DNA from 2 places in the Streptomyces sp. NPDC096311 genome. Region 2 is predicted to be linked to the other one. Evidence: riboswitches for the same ligand, from Rfam matches in the RefSeq annotation. Region 2 holds a riboswitch; the other holds the start of a gene.

Region 1 (5,085 bases), on a different contig from region 2:
CGCCGTGGAGGCGAGCGCCTGCCAGGTGGTGAACCACAGGACGTGCCGGATGTCGGACTGCGCGAGCACCTCACCGATCCGTCCGAACCGCCAGGCCCCGTCGATCTTGAGGCCACGGGCGACGATCGCGGTGACGGGATAGGCGAAGAAGACGGCGAAGAACGCGACGGGCAGGGCCATCAGCCCCATCCGCGTCACGCTCTCCTTGCGGCTCCTTCGAGGCGCTACTTCAGTACGAGCGAGGTCCACGACTTGACCCACTGGTCACGGTTGCCGGCGATCTTGGCAGGGGCCAGGGTCTCGGGGTTCTTGGCCTGCGGGCCGAACTTCACGAACTCCTCGGGTACCTGCGCGGTCTCGCGGACCGGGTACACGAACATGTTCAGCGGCATGTCGTCCTGGAATTTGACGCTGATGAGGAAGTCGAGAAGCGCCTTGCCGCCCTTGGTGTTCTTCGCGTTGCTCAGCAGCCCCGCGTACTCGACCTGGCGGAAGCAGGTGCCGCTCGCGACCCCGGTCGGCGCGGTCTTCGGCTTCGGATCGGCGTAGATCACCTCGGCGGGCGGGGAGGAGGCGTACGAGACGACCAGCGGCCGGTCGGCCTTGGCCTTCTTGCCGCCCGCGGACCCGGAGAACTCGTCGTTGTAGGCCTGCTCCCAGCCGTCGACCACCTTCACGCCGTTGGCCTTGAGCTTCTTCCAGTAGTCCTGCCAGCCTCCCCCACTCTCGGCTTCGCTCGAGCGGGAGGTGCCCCCATCCCCGTACTTCGCAGCGGTCCCGAGCAGGAAGCCGAGGCCGGGCGAGGACGTGCCCGCGTTCTCGGTGACGAGGAGGTTCTTGTACGCGGGCTTGATCAGGTCGTCGAAGGAGGCCGGCGGGGCCAGCTCGTGCTTGCTGAAGTAGGCCTTGTCGTAGTTGACGCAGATGTCACCGGAGTCGATGGGCGTGACCCGGTGCCTGTCCTGGTCGATCCGGTACTGCTGGACGATCTGGTCGGAGCCCTTGGCCTCGTACGGCTGGAACAGCCCGTTGTCGAGCGCGCGGGACAGCAGGGTGTTGTCGACGCCGAAGAAGACGTCGCCCTGCGGGTTGTCCTTGGTGAGGATGGCCTTGTTGACGGCCTGCCCGGCGTCGCCGTCCTTGAGGACCCTGACCTTGTACCCGGACTGCTTCTCGAAGTCCTCCAGCACGCTCTTCGACACGGCCCACGAGTCGTGGCTGACGAGCGTGATGGTCTTGGAGTCCCCGGCACCGCCGCTGTCGGAGGACCCGCACGCGGACAGCGTGACGAGGCCCAGCCCGATGACGGCGGCCGTGGTCGTCCTCTTGGTGATCACTGAATTCCTCCTGGGATGACCAGGAAGAGACGCGGCCCTGCCCGGGATCCTCGGAAGGTTCCCGGGCAGGGCGCAACAGCTTGAGTGATGCCCGAACTTCCTACCCAGAATGACCTGGGCAAGGTTCAGAGGGTCTGCGGCCCACCGGTGCTCCGGCTACCGCACTCTCAGCGCTGTGGCGCTCCCCTGTCGGAATATGAAGATGTGGTTGGACCTCGCCAGATTACCGCTCGGTGGCGGCGAGCTGACCACAGGCTCCGTCGATCTCCTGGCCCCGGGTGTCCCGGACGGTCACCGGCACCCCGTGAGCCGCGATCGCCTCGACGAAGGCCTTCTCGTCCTCGGGCCGCGAGGCGGTCCACTTCGAACCTGGTGTCGGGTTCAGCGGGATGAGGTTGACGTGTACGGGCTTGCCCCTGAGCAGCCGCCCGAGCCGGTCACCACGCCATGCCTGGTCGTTGATGTCCCGGATGAGGGCGTACTCGATGGACAGCCGGCGCCCGGACTTGGCCGCGTACTCCCAGCCGGCGTCCAGCACCTCGCGCACCTTCCACCGCGTGTTGACGGGCACGAGGGTGTCGCGCAGCTCGTCGTCCGGGGCGTGCAGCGAGATGGCGAGGCGGCACTTGAAGCCCTCGTCGGAGAACCGGTGGATGGCGGGCACCAGCCCGACCGTCGACACGGTGATCCCCCGCTGCGAGAGCCCGAGCCCGTCCGGCTCGGGGTCGGTGAGCGCGCGGATGGCGCCCACCACTCGCTTGTAGTTGGCGAGCGGCTCGCCCATGCCCATGAAGACGATGTTGCTCAGCCGCGCCGGGCCGCCCGGGATCTCGCCGTCCCTGAGGGCCCGCATCCCGTCCACGATCTGGTGCACGATCTCGCCCGTGGACAGGTTCCGGTCCAGCCCGGCCTGTCCGGTGGCGCAGAACGGGCAGTTCATCCCGCAGCCCGCCTGCGAGCTGATGCACATGGTCACCCGGTCCGGGTAGCGCATCAGCACGGACTCGACGAGCGTGCCGTCGAACAGGCGCCACAGCGTCTTGCGGGTGGTGTCCTGGTCGGTCGACAGATGCCGCACGACCGTCATCAGCTCGGGAAGCAGCGCCTCCTGGAGCTTGCCGCGCGCGGCGGCCGGGATGTCCGTCCACTCCGCGGGGTCGTGCGCGTACCGCGCGAAGTAGTGCTGCGAGAGCTGCTTGGCGCGAAACGGCTTCTCACCGATCGCGGCAACCGCCTCTTTGCGCTCGGCGGGCGTGAGGTCGGCGAGGTGCCGCGGCGGCTTCTTGGCTCCGCGGGGGGCGACGAATGTGAGTTCTCCGGGTGCAGGCATAACCCATCCAGTGTCGCAGATCAACTCCGGGGGCCCAGGCCAGAGCGGGGTGGGGGTGGTCACCCGTGGGCGTCCTCTGTCAGCTTCGGCCGTCCTCGCACGGCCCAGGGACGGCCCGGGACTCAGTCAGCCCCGACCAGCCACGTCCATGCCACGGCTCCATCGTCCGTCACTCCAGCTGCATGGGAGCGACCGGGAGCTGTTCCCTGTAGCGCCATGTGAAGGTACGGTCAGGTTCGAGATGGGCGTCCCCCCAGTGGATGGCATGGATGCCGTTTTCGGCGTCAGCCGTGAAGAACACACAGACCAGCCTGGTGGAAGCTCCCAGTTCCTCGAACACTTCGTGCAGCCCCAGGTACTCCTCGGTCGCCAAGTCCTCATCGACGTCAAACAGGCCTTCCGGAGGCTGCGGCCCGTGCGCCCGGAACAGCCGGTGCCGAGTGGGCGACGCATTGGCGGGCAACCGGGCTCGGTCCAGGGGCCTCGGCCTGTCCGCGTACCGGAACGGGAAGAGTGCGTGATCGTTGATCACCGCATACTCGTATCCGCGCACGTCTCGCACGGCTTCCCCCAGCTCGCGCGCCGTCTCCGCCAGGTTCTCGCGCACCACGCCCGCAAGGGCGACACCGTACGGACTCCGCTTCTTCAGTCCCGCGGCAAGGTGCGCGGCATGAGCTTTCCCGTGCGCCTGGACCAGTTGCACCGGGACCGCAGCGGCAAGCGTGCCGGCATGCCGCCCAAACCGCTCGACGGCCCAGGCCGACGGTCCTACCGGATAGCCACCCAACACCGACATACAGTGCTCCCCTCCCCAGGTCCCCGCCTCTGAACTGTGTGACACGTACACGAAGAGCACACAAGGGGGCGATCTGGCCAGGGCGCGGCCGCGCACGCTCGTTCCTCAGAACAGCCACAACTGATCACGGGCGGCTCTGACCTGCGGCCGCCTAATCGATCAATACTCTGACCTGCTGCTGAGCTGTCGGCAGTTGTCGACGTTGGTCACCATCGAGCGCCCTTCCACAATTTCGACACGTATTCGACTGCAGTAGCCAACAGCCATCCTCTTCGCTGAACGCGAGACGCGGTCTCCATGCATATCTGATCCGCACCTCTATAGGGATCGGTCATCGGCGGTCAAATGCAGGCCGCCGCCGGGTCGCTGATGGGTGATTCGGGTCGGCTGTCGCGCATCGGCCGACAGAGGTGGACGGGGATACGCTAGGGGCATTGCGGACAAACTGTGCGTTATCGGCGGCGAACCTCAGAATTGATGAGCAAGAAGTCCCCGTCCGCCGGGCCCCTAAAGGCCGACGAAGGAGGCGCAGAACGTGACTGCTGAAGGGACTTGGCTGGGCAGCATGCTGGCGGCGGTGGAGAAGGCACCGCCGGTGGAGTCAGTCGCCGTGATGGCGCAGGTCCTGCAGGAGCAGATCGCCGCGGTCGAGGTGTCCTTCTTGATCACGGAACTCGGTGGCAGAGCTCTCGTACGGCTGACCGGGGCTGCTCTTGAGGGTGACAGGGGGCAGCCAGAGCAGATCGAGCTCTCCGGCACTGCCTACGACCGGGTGATCCGCTCCCAGCACCTGCAGCTGGAGGTCGGTGAGCGCTCTGGAGAAGCCGGGGCGGCCCCGGTCCGCGTCCTTGCGCCGGTGACCGACCGCGGGGATGCGATCGGTGTGCTGGAGCTGACCCTGCCGGCACCGCCAGACCGGAAGACGACACGACTCATCTCTGAGGCCGCCCACGCTCTGGCCTATGTGGTGATCGTCAACCGGCGCTTCACCGATCTGTATGAATGGGGCCGCCGCACCACACGGCTGTCTCTGGCAGCCGAGATCCAGCATCGCCTGCTACCCGATTCCTTCACCTGCGATGCCGGTCGGTTCACCGTCGCGGGAGCGCTGGAACCGGCCCACGACATCGGCGGGGACACCTTCGACTACACCCTCGACCGTCACGCCCTGCACCTGTCCCTCACCGATGCCATGGGCCACGACGTGCAGGCCGCACTGCTGGCCACTGTGGTCGTCGGCGCCCTGCGTAACGCCCGGCGGGCGGGCGCGGACCTGGTCGCCCAGGCCGAGGACGCCCATCAGGCGGTCGCCCACTACGCCGACCACACCCATCAGGCCGTCGCCGACCAATCCGACCGGGTGCATCAGGCGGTCGCCGAGCATGGCGGCCAAGCCATGGTCACCGGTCAACTACTACGTGTCGATCTCGATACCGGCCGCACTGCCCTCGTCAACGCCGGCCACGTCTGGCCGTTGCGCCTGCGCGACGGGAAAGTCCAGGAGATCGCCCCCCTGGTCGACTTGCCCTTCGGCATCACTCCGCACCCGGGGTATCGCCTCCAGAACCTCGACCTGCGTCCAGGCGACCGCCTGATCCTCCTTACCGACGGCATGCTGGAAC
Region 2 (5,085 bases):
CCAGTGTTGTTCGGTGCCGTCGGTCAGCAGGTCGACGGCCTCGCCGGGCAGGTGGCCGCCCTTCACCAGGACCCAGCGGGGCCCGTACGACAGCAGCTGTTCCGCGGCCCGGCACATGTCGCGCTCGCCGGTGGCCTTGATCCCGGTCAGCTCGGCGGTCTCGTCGAGATTCGGGGTGGCCACCGTCGCGAGCGGCAGCAGGGCGGTCCGTACGGCGTCCAGCGCGTCGTCCGCCAGCAGCCGGTCGCCGTGCTTGGAGACGCTCACGGGGTCCACCACCACGGGTGCGCCGACGTCCGAGAGCAGTTCGGCGACGGTCTCGACGAGCAGGGGCGAGGCGAGCATGCCGGTCTTCACGGCCTGCACACCGATGTCGTACACGACGCTGCGGTACTGCGCGCGCACCGCCTCGGCGGGAAGCTCCCAGGCTCCCTGGACGCCGAGGGAGTTCTGCGCGGTGACGGCGGTGAGCACGCTCATCCCGTGCGCGCCCAGCGCGAGCATGGTCTTCAGGTCGGCCTGGATACCGGCGCCGCCCCCGGAGTCCGATCCGGCGATGGTCAGGACACGGGGCGGGGCGGTCGGCGTGTTCGCGGGCATGGTGGGTGTCACTCCGTACGAAGGGGGTGAGAGGGGGTCGGGGTCAGCGGCGCAGGCGCAGCGGGGCGTAGACCAGCAGGGCCGCGACGAACGCCACCCCGTAGGCGGTGTCGGCGCCGTGCAGGGCATGCGCGACCGGGCCGACGTACAGGCTGGTGCTCATGAAGGGCACCGCGGCGGCGAAGGCGGCGGCGAACGCCACGAGCGCGGGCCACCACGGGCGCGGGCGGGCGCTCTCGACGGCCAGGTCGACGGGGGCGCCGCCGCGGGCCCTGGCCCGGGCGAGCCAGTCGACGACGACGATCGCGACGAACCCGGGAATCCAGTAGCCGACGAACAGCAGGACGTTCTGGAAGCGGGCCGTGGTGTCGGCGGCGTGCATCCACAGCACGAGCGGGAAGCCGAGGACGGCGGCCAGCGCGGCGGCGGCCGGACGCGGTAGCCGTACACCCATGGTCTGCAGGGCGAGCGAGCCGCTGTAGTCGTTCATGGCGTTGCTGCTCAGCGCGGCGAGCGCCACGGCGAGCAGGCCGAACGCGCCGAGGGCGCCGCCGCCGAGCAGGGTGTCGACGCCGCGGGCGGTCTGGTCGGTGAAGACGGCCGCGCCCCACAGTCCGAGCGCCTGGACGGCCACGAAGGACACGGCGATGCCGGCCAGGGTGTACCAGAACATGCGCGGGCGGGACGCCGTACGCGGCAGATAGCGGCTGAAGTCGCTCGCGTACGGGGCCCACGACAGCGCGAGGCTGAGCGCGATCGTGCAGGTCAGGACGAAGGCCCCGGCCCGGTCGGCGCCGTGGGCGGTGGCGGCGGGGGTGGTGTGGGCGCCGCTCAGGAGCTTGACGGTCAGGGCCACGAACGCGGCGGCGAGGGCGAAGGTCATCACGGTCTGGAGCCGGTGGATCACCTCGTAGCCGAGGACGCCGAGCGCCCCCTGCGCCGCCATCATGACGAGCACGCCCAGCCAGAACGGCCAGCCGCACAGCTGGGCCAGCGCGTCCCCTCCGAAGAGGCCGATCAGCGCGTCCCAGGCGATGGACGAGAGCCACTGCAGGGCGCCGGGGACGACCACCGCCCGGCCGAACGCGAGGCGGGCGAGGGGCAGCTGTCCGGCGCCGGTCTGGCTCCCCCAGGTGCCGAGGTACGCGGTCGGTACCGCCCCCAGAAGGGTGCCCAGCACGACGGCGGCGAGCGCGGTGGAGAAGTCCAGGCCGAGCGCGATGCCGACGGTGCCGGTGAACACGCCGGTCATGGTCAGGTTGGGGGCGAACCACACGGTGAACAGGCGGCCGGGGCCGCCGTAGCGGTGGTCCTCCGGGACCGGGGCGATTCCGCGCGCCTCGACGTGCAGATCCCCCGGGGCGGTGGGCATCCGCCCGTCGAACACGCCCTGCGGGCCTCCGACGGCCACCTCACCGCGAGCGTTACGGGCATACGGCAACGACATGAGACATCCCTCCGCCAGTCCTAACTGGTTCAGGTTCGACGGGTGTGATCTCAGCCCTCGTGCGGGGCACCCCGTGTCCGGTTCGGCGGTCAGGATAGCCCGGCGGGCGCGGTCTGCCCCAGGGGGAGGTGCCCGCGCGGGCCGTACGCCCCCGCGGCTACGCGTCGACGCGCGGCTCCTTGCCCTGGTACGCCGCGGTCAGCAGCGCCAGTACACCGTCCACGGTGACCTCGCGCGGGTTCGGGTACGGCTGTCCGGCGGCCTGCTCGGCGGCCACCGCCAGGTCGGTCTCCTTGAGGCCGAGTTCGGCGAGGCTCCGGGGGGCGCCGAGGCTTCCGGCCAGGGCCCACAGGGCGTGGGGGACGTCGTCGGCGCCGCCCAGGGCGCGCGAGAGCGCCGCGACAGCCCGGGGTGCGGCGGGCGCGTTGTAGGCGAGGGCGTACGGGAGGACGACCGTGTGCGTCTCGGCGTGCGGCAGGCCGAAGGTCCCACCGAGGACGTGGCACAGCTTGTGGTGCAGGCCCATGGTGGTGGCGCCGAGACAGGCGCCGCAGAGCCAGGCGCCGTACAGGGCCCGGCCGCGCGCGTCGAGGTCACCGGGGGCGGCGGCCACCAGCGGCAGGGCCTGCGTCATCGCCCGTACGCCCTCCTCGGCCATGAGCGAGACGAGGGGCGAGGCGTCGGGCGCGTAGAGGGCCTCGACGGCGTGGGCGAGCGCGTTGACGCCGCTGGTGACGGTGAGGGGGACGGGGAGCGAGAGGGTGAGTTCGGGGTCGTAGACGACGCTGCGGGGCTGGACGGCGAAGTCGCGTCCGGTGCGCTTGGCGCCGTGCTCGGTGAGTCCCCAGACCGGGGTCATCTCGGAGCCGGAGTAGGTGGAGGGCACGGCGATCAGGGGCAGACCGGTGCGCAGCGCGATCGCCTTGCCCAGGCCGATCGCCGAGCCGCCGCCGACCGCGACACACCCGTCGGCGCCGGCCGCGCGCGCCGCCTCGACGGCCCGGTCGGCGACCTCGACGGGTACGTGCATCCGGGCCTCGGCGTGCAGCCCCGCGCAGGCCTCGCCCAGGGCGTCCGCGACCGCGCGTGCCGTGTCCTCGCCCCTGCTGCCGCAGACCACCAGCACCCTGCGCAGCCCGAGCCTGGCGGCCTCGTCGGGGGTCGCGGAGACGGCGGCGCCGGGCCGGAAGACGATCCGCGCGGGCCGGGTCTCGTAGGAGAAGTCGAGCGGGGTGTTCCTGTCGGCCATGGTGCTCATTCCGGTTCCAGTACGAGGTCGAAGCGGGCGTGGCGGAAGGGGTTCGGGACGCCGAACTCCCGTGCCAGGGACGGGTCGTCGGTCTCTGTGAAGTCCTGGACCAGGCTCTTCTTGACGGCGAACACCGCGTCGGAGTCCAGGTAGTCGCTGCCCGCGACGAAGATGTGCGTGGTGACCGGGGTGTGGCCCTCGGCCGAGGCGATGAAGTGGATGTGGGCCGGGCGGTAGGGGTGCCGGGCCGTGGCGCGCAGCAGTTCGCCGACCGGGCCGTCGGTGGGGATCGGGTACGGGCTCGGTACGCAGGTGCGGAACCAGAAGCGGCCTTCGGCGTCGGCGGTGAACAGTCCCCGCCCGTTGCCGGCCGGCTGCTGTACGTCGTAGTAGCCCTCGGAGTCGGCCTGCCACACGTCGAGCACCGCGCCCGGCAGCGGGGTGCCGCCCTTGCCCAGTACCCGGCCGCTGACCACGCACGGCTCGCCCCTGCCCACCAGGTCGATGTTCGCGCCGAGTGCGCGGATCGGCGATCTGGTCAGGTGGAACGGGCCGAGGACCGTCGACTCGGTGGCACCCGGGCCGCGGTGGCCGCCCAGCGTCTCCAGGAGCATGGACACGCCGAGCACGTCCGACAGCAGGATGAACTCCTGGCGGGTGTCGGTGCACTGTTGCCCGGTCGCGGTGAGGAATCCGATCGCGCGTTCCCATTCCGCCATCGTCGGCTCCGTCTCGCGCACGAAGTCGTGCAGATGACGGGTGAGCGCGCCGAGCAGTTCACCCAGCCGCGGATCGGCCGTGCCCCGCAGGCTGTCGACGACGGCGTCGGTGATGCCGTGCGTGAAGTCGGTCGTGGCCTCCGCTGTGGCATCGGCCGTCGTCGGACGGTTCGGTTCGTCTGTCATGCCGCTCCTCGTGGCGCTATCGGGACTGGTCGCCGGCGGTGCCCGGGTCCACGAAGTGGAAGCCGGGCTCGGGAAACCTGGCGAACGCCCGGTGGGGCACGGACGAGGTGTAGGCACCCGCGAGGGAGAACACCACACGGTCGCCGGCCCGCAGCCCCGGCGCCCGGACGTCGCGGACCAGGACGTCCCTGGAGGTGCTCAACTGGCCGGTGAGCGTGACCCGTTCACGGCGTACCACGGGCCGCGGCCAGGAGTAGGGCCACGCGTCCACTTCGAGTACGGACCAGGGCTGGTCGGGCCACGGCTGGTCGGGCCTCCTGGACGCCGACGTGCGCAGGTTCACCCCGCCACCGCGGACGACGGCGAAGTCCTCGCTCGCGCCGTGCTCGACGTCCAGCACCTCGCTCGCGTACCAGCCGCAGTACGCGGTCAGCGCGCGACCGGGCTCGATACTCAGCGTCAGTTCCGGGTGCGCGGCGACGAGTCGGGCGAGTCCCTCGCCGTACGACTGCCAGTCGAAACGGCGTTCGGGGTGTTCGTAGTCCACCGCCATGCCGCCCCCGACGTTCACCTCGGTGAGGCGCAGGCCGTGCCGCGCGGCGAGTTCCGCCGTCCAGGCGACGACGCTCTCGGCCACCGCGAGGTGTTCGGGGGCGTGCAGGCCGGTGGCCAAGTGGGCGTAGACGCCGCGCAGTTCGAGGTTCGGGTAGCTGCCGTCGGTGAGCAGGCCGACGATCGTGTCCGCCTGTGCCGGGGCGAGGCCGGAGGTCCTGCGGCCACGGCCGCCGTCGGCGAGCAGATGGTCGGCCACCGGGAGGTCGAAGCGCGGCAGGACCGCCACCCGGCCGTCCGGAGCGTGCCGCTGGGCCAGCCCGGCCAGCATG

What was found. A riboswitch is a leader RNA that binds a small molecule or an ion and turns the genes downstream of it on or off. The one in region 2 is predicted to bind thiamine pyrophosphate.
Region 1: another riboswitch for thiamine pyrophosphate. It lies ahead of ACIRA5_RS23510 (thiamine ABC transporter substrate binding subunit); the one in region 2 lies ahead of ACIRA5_RS48205 (purine-cytosine permease family protein).

The regions. Positions count from the first base shown of each region.
Region 1 covers NZ_JBIWFN010000009.1:129,948-135,032, forward strand. Annotated here, with positions in the region: gene ACIRA5_RS23505 (ABC transporter permease) at 1-249, opposite strand, end outside; gene ACIRA5_RS23510 (thiamine ABC transporter substrate binding subunit) at 225-1,334, opposite strand; TPP riboswitch at 1,417-1,535, opposite strand; gene rlmN (23S rRNA (adenine(2503)-C(2))-methyltransferase RlmN) at 1,561-2,667, opposite strand; gene ACIRA5_RS23520 (hypothetical protein) at 2,837-3,463, opposite strand; gene ACIRA5_RS23525 (PP2C family protein-serine/threonine phosphatase) at 3,999-5,085, shown strand, end outside.
Region 2 covers NZ_JBIWFN010000031.1:50,177-55,261, forward strand. Annotated here, with positions in the region: gene thiD (bifunctional hydroxymethylpyrimidine kinase/phosphomethylpyrimidine kinase) at 1-600, opposite strand, end outside; gene ACIRA5_RS48205 (purine-cytosine permease family protein) at 644-2,047, opposite strand; TPP riboswitch at 2,037-2,131, opposite strand; gene ACIRA5_RS48210 (maleylacetate reductase) at 2,205-3,296, opposite strand; gene ACIRA5_RS48215 (dioxygenase) at 3,302-4,201, opposite strand; gene ACIRA5_RS48220 (alanine racemase) at 4,218-5,085, opposite strand, start outside.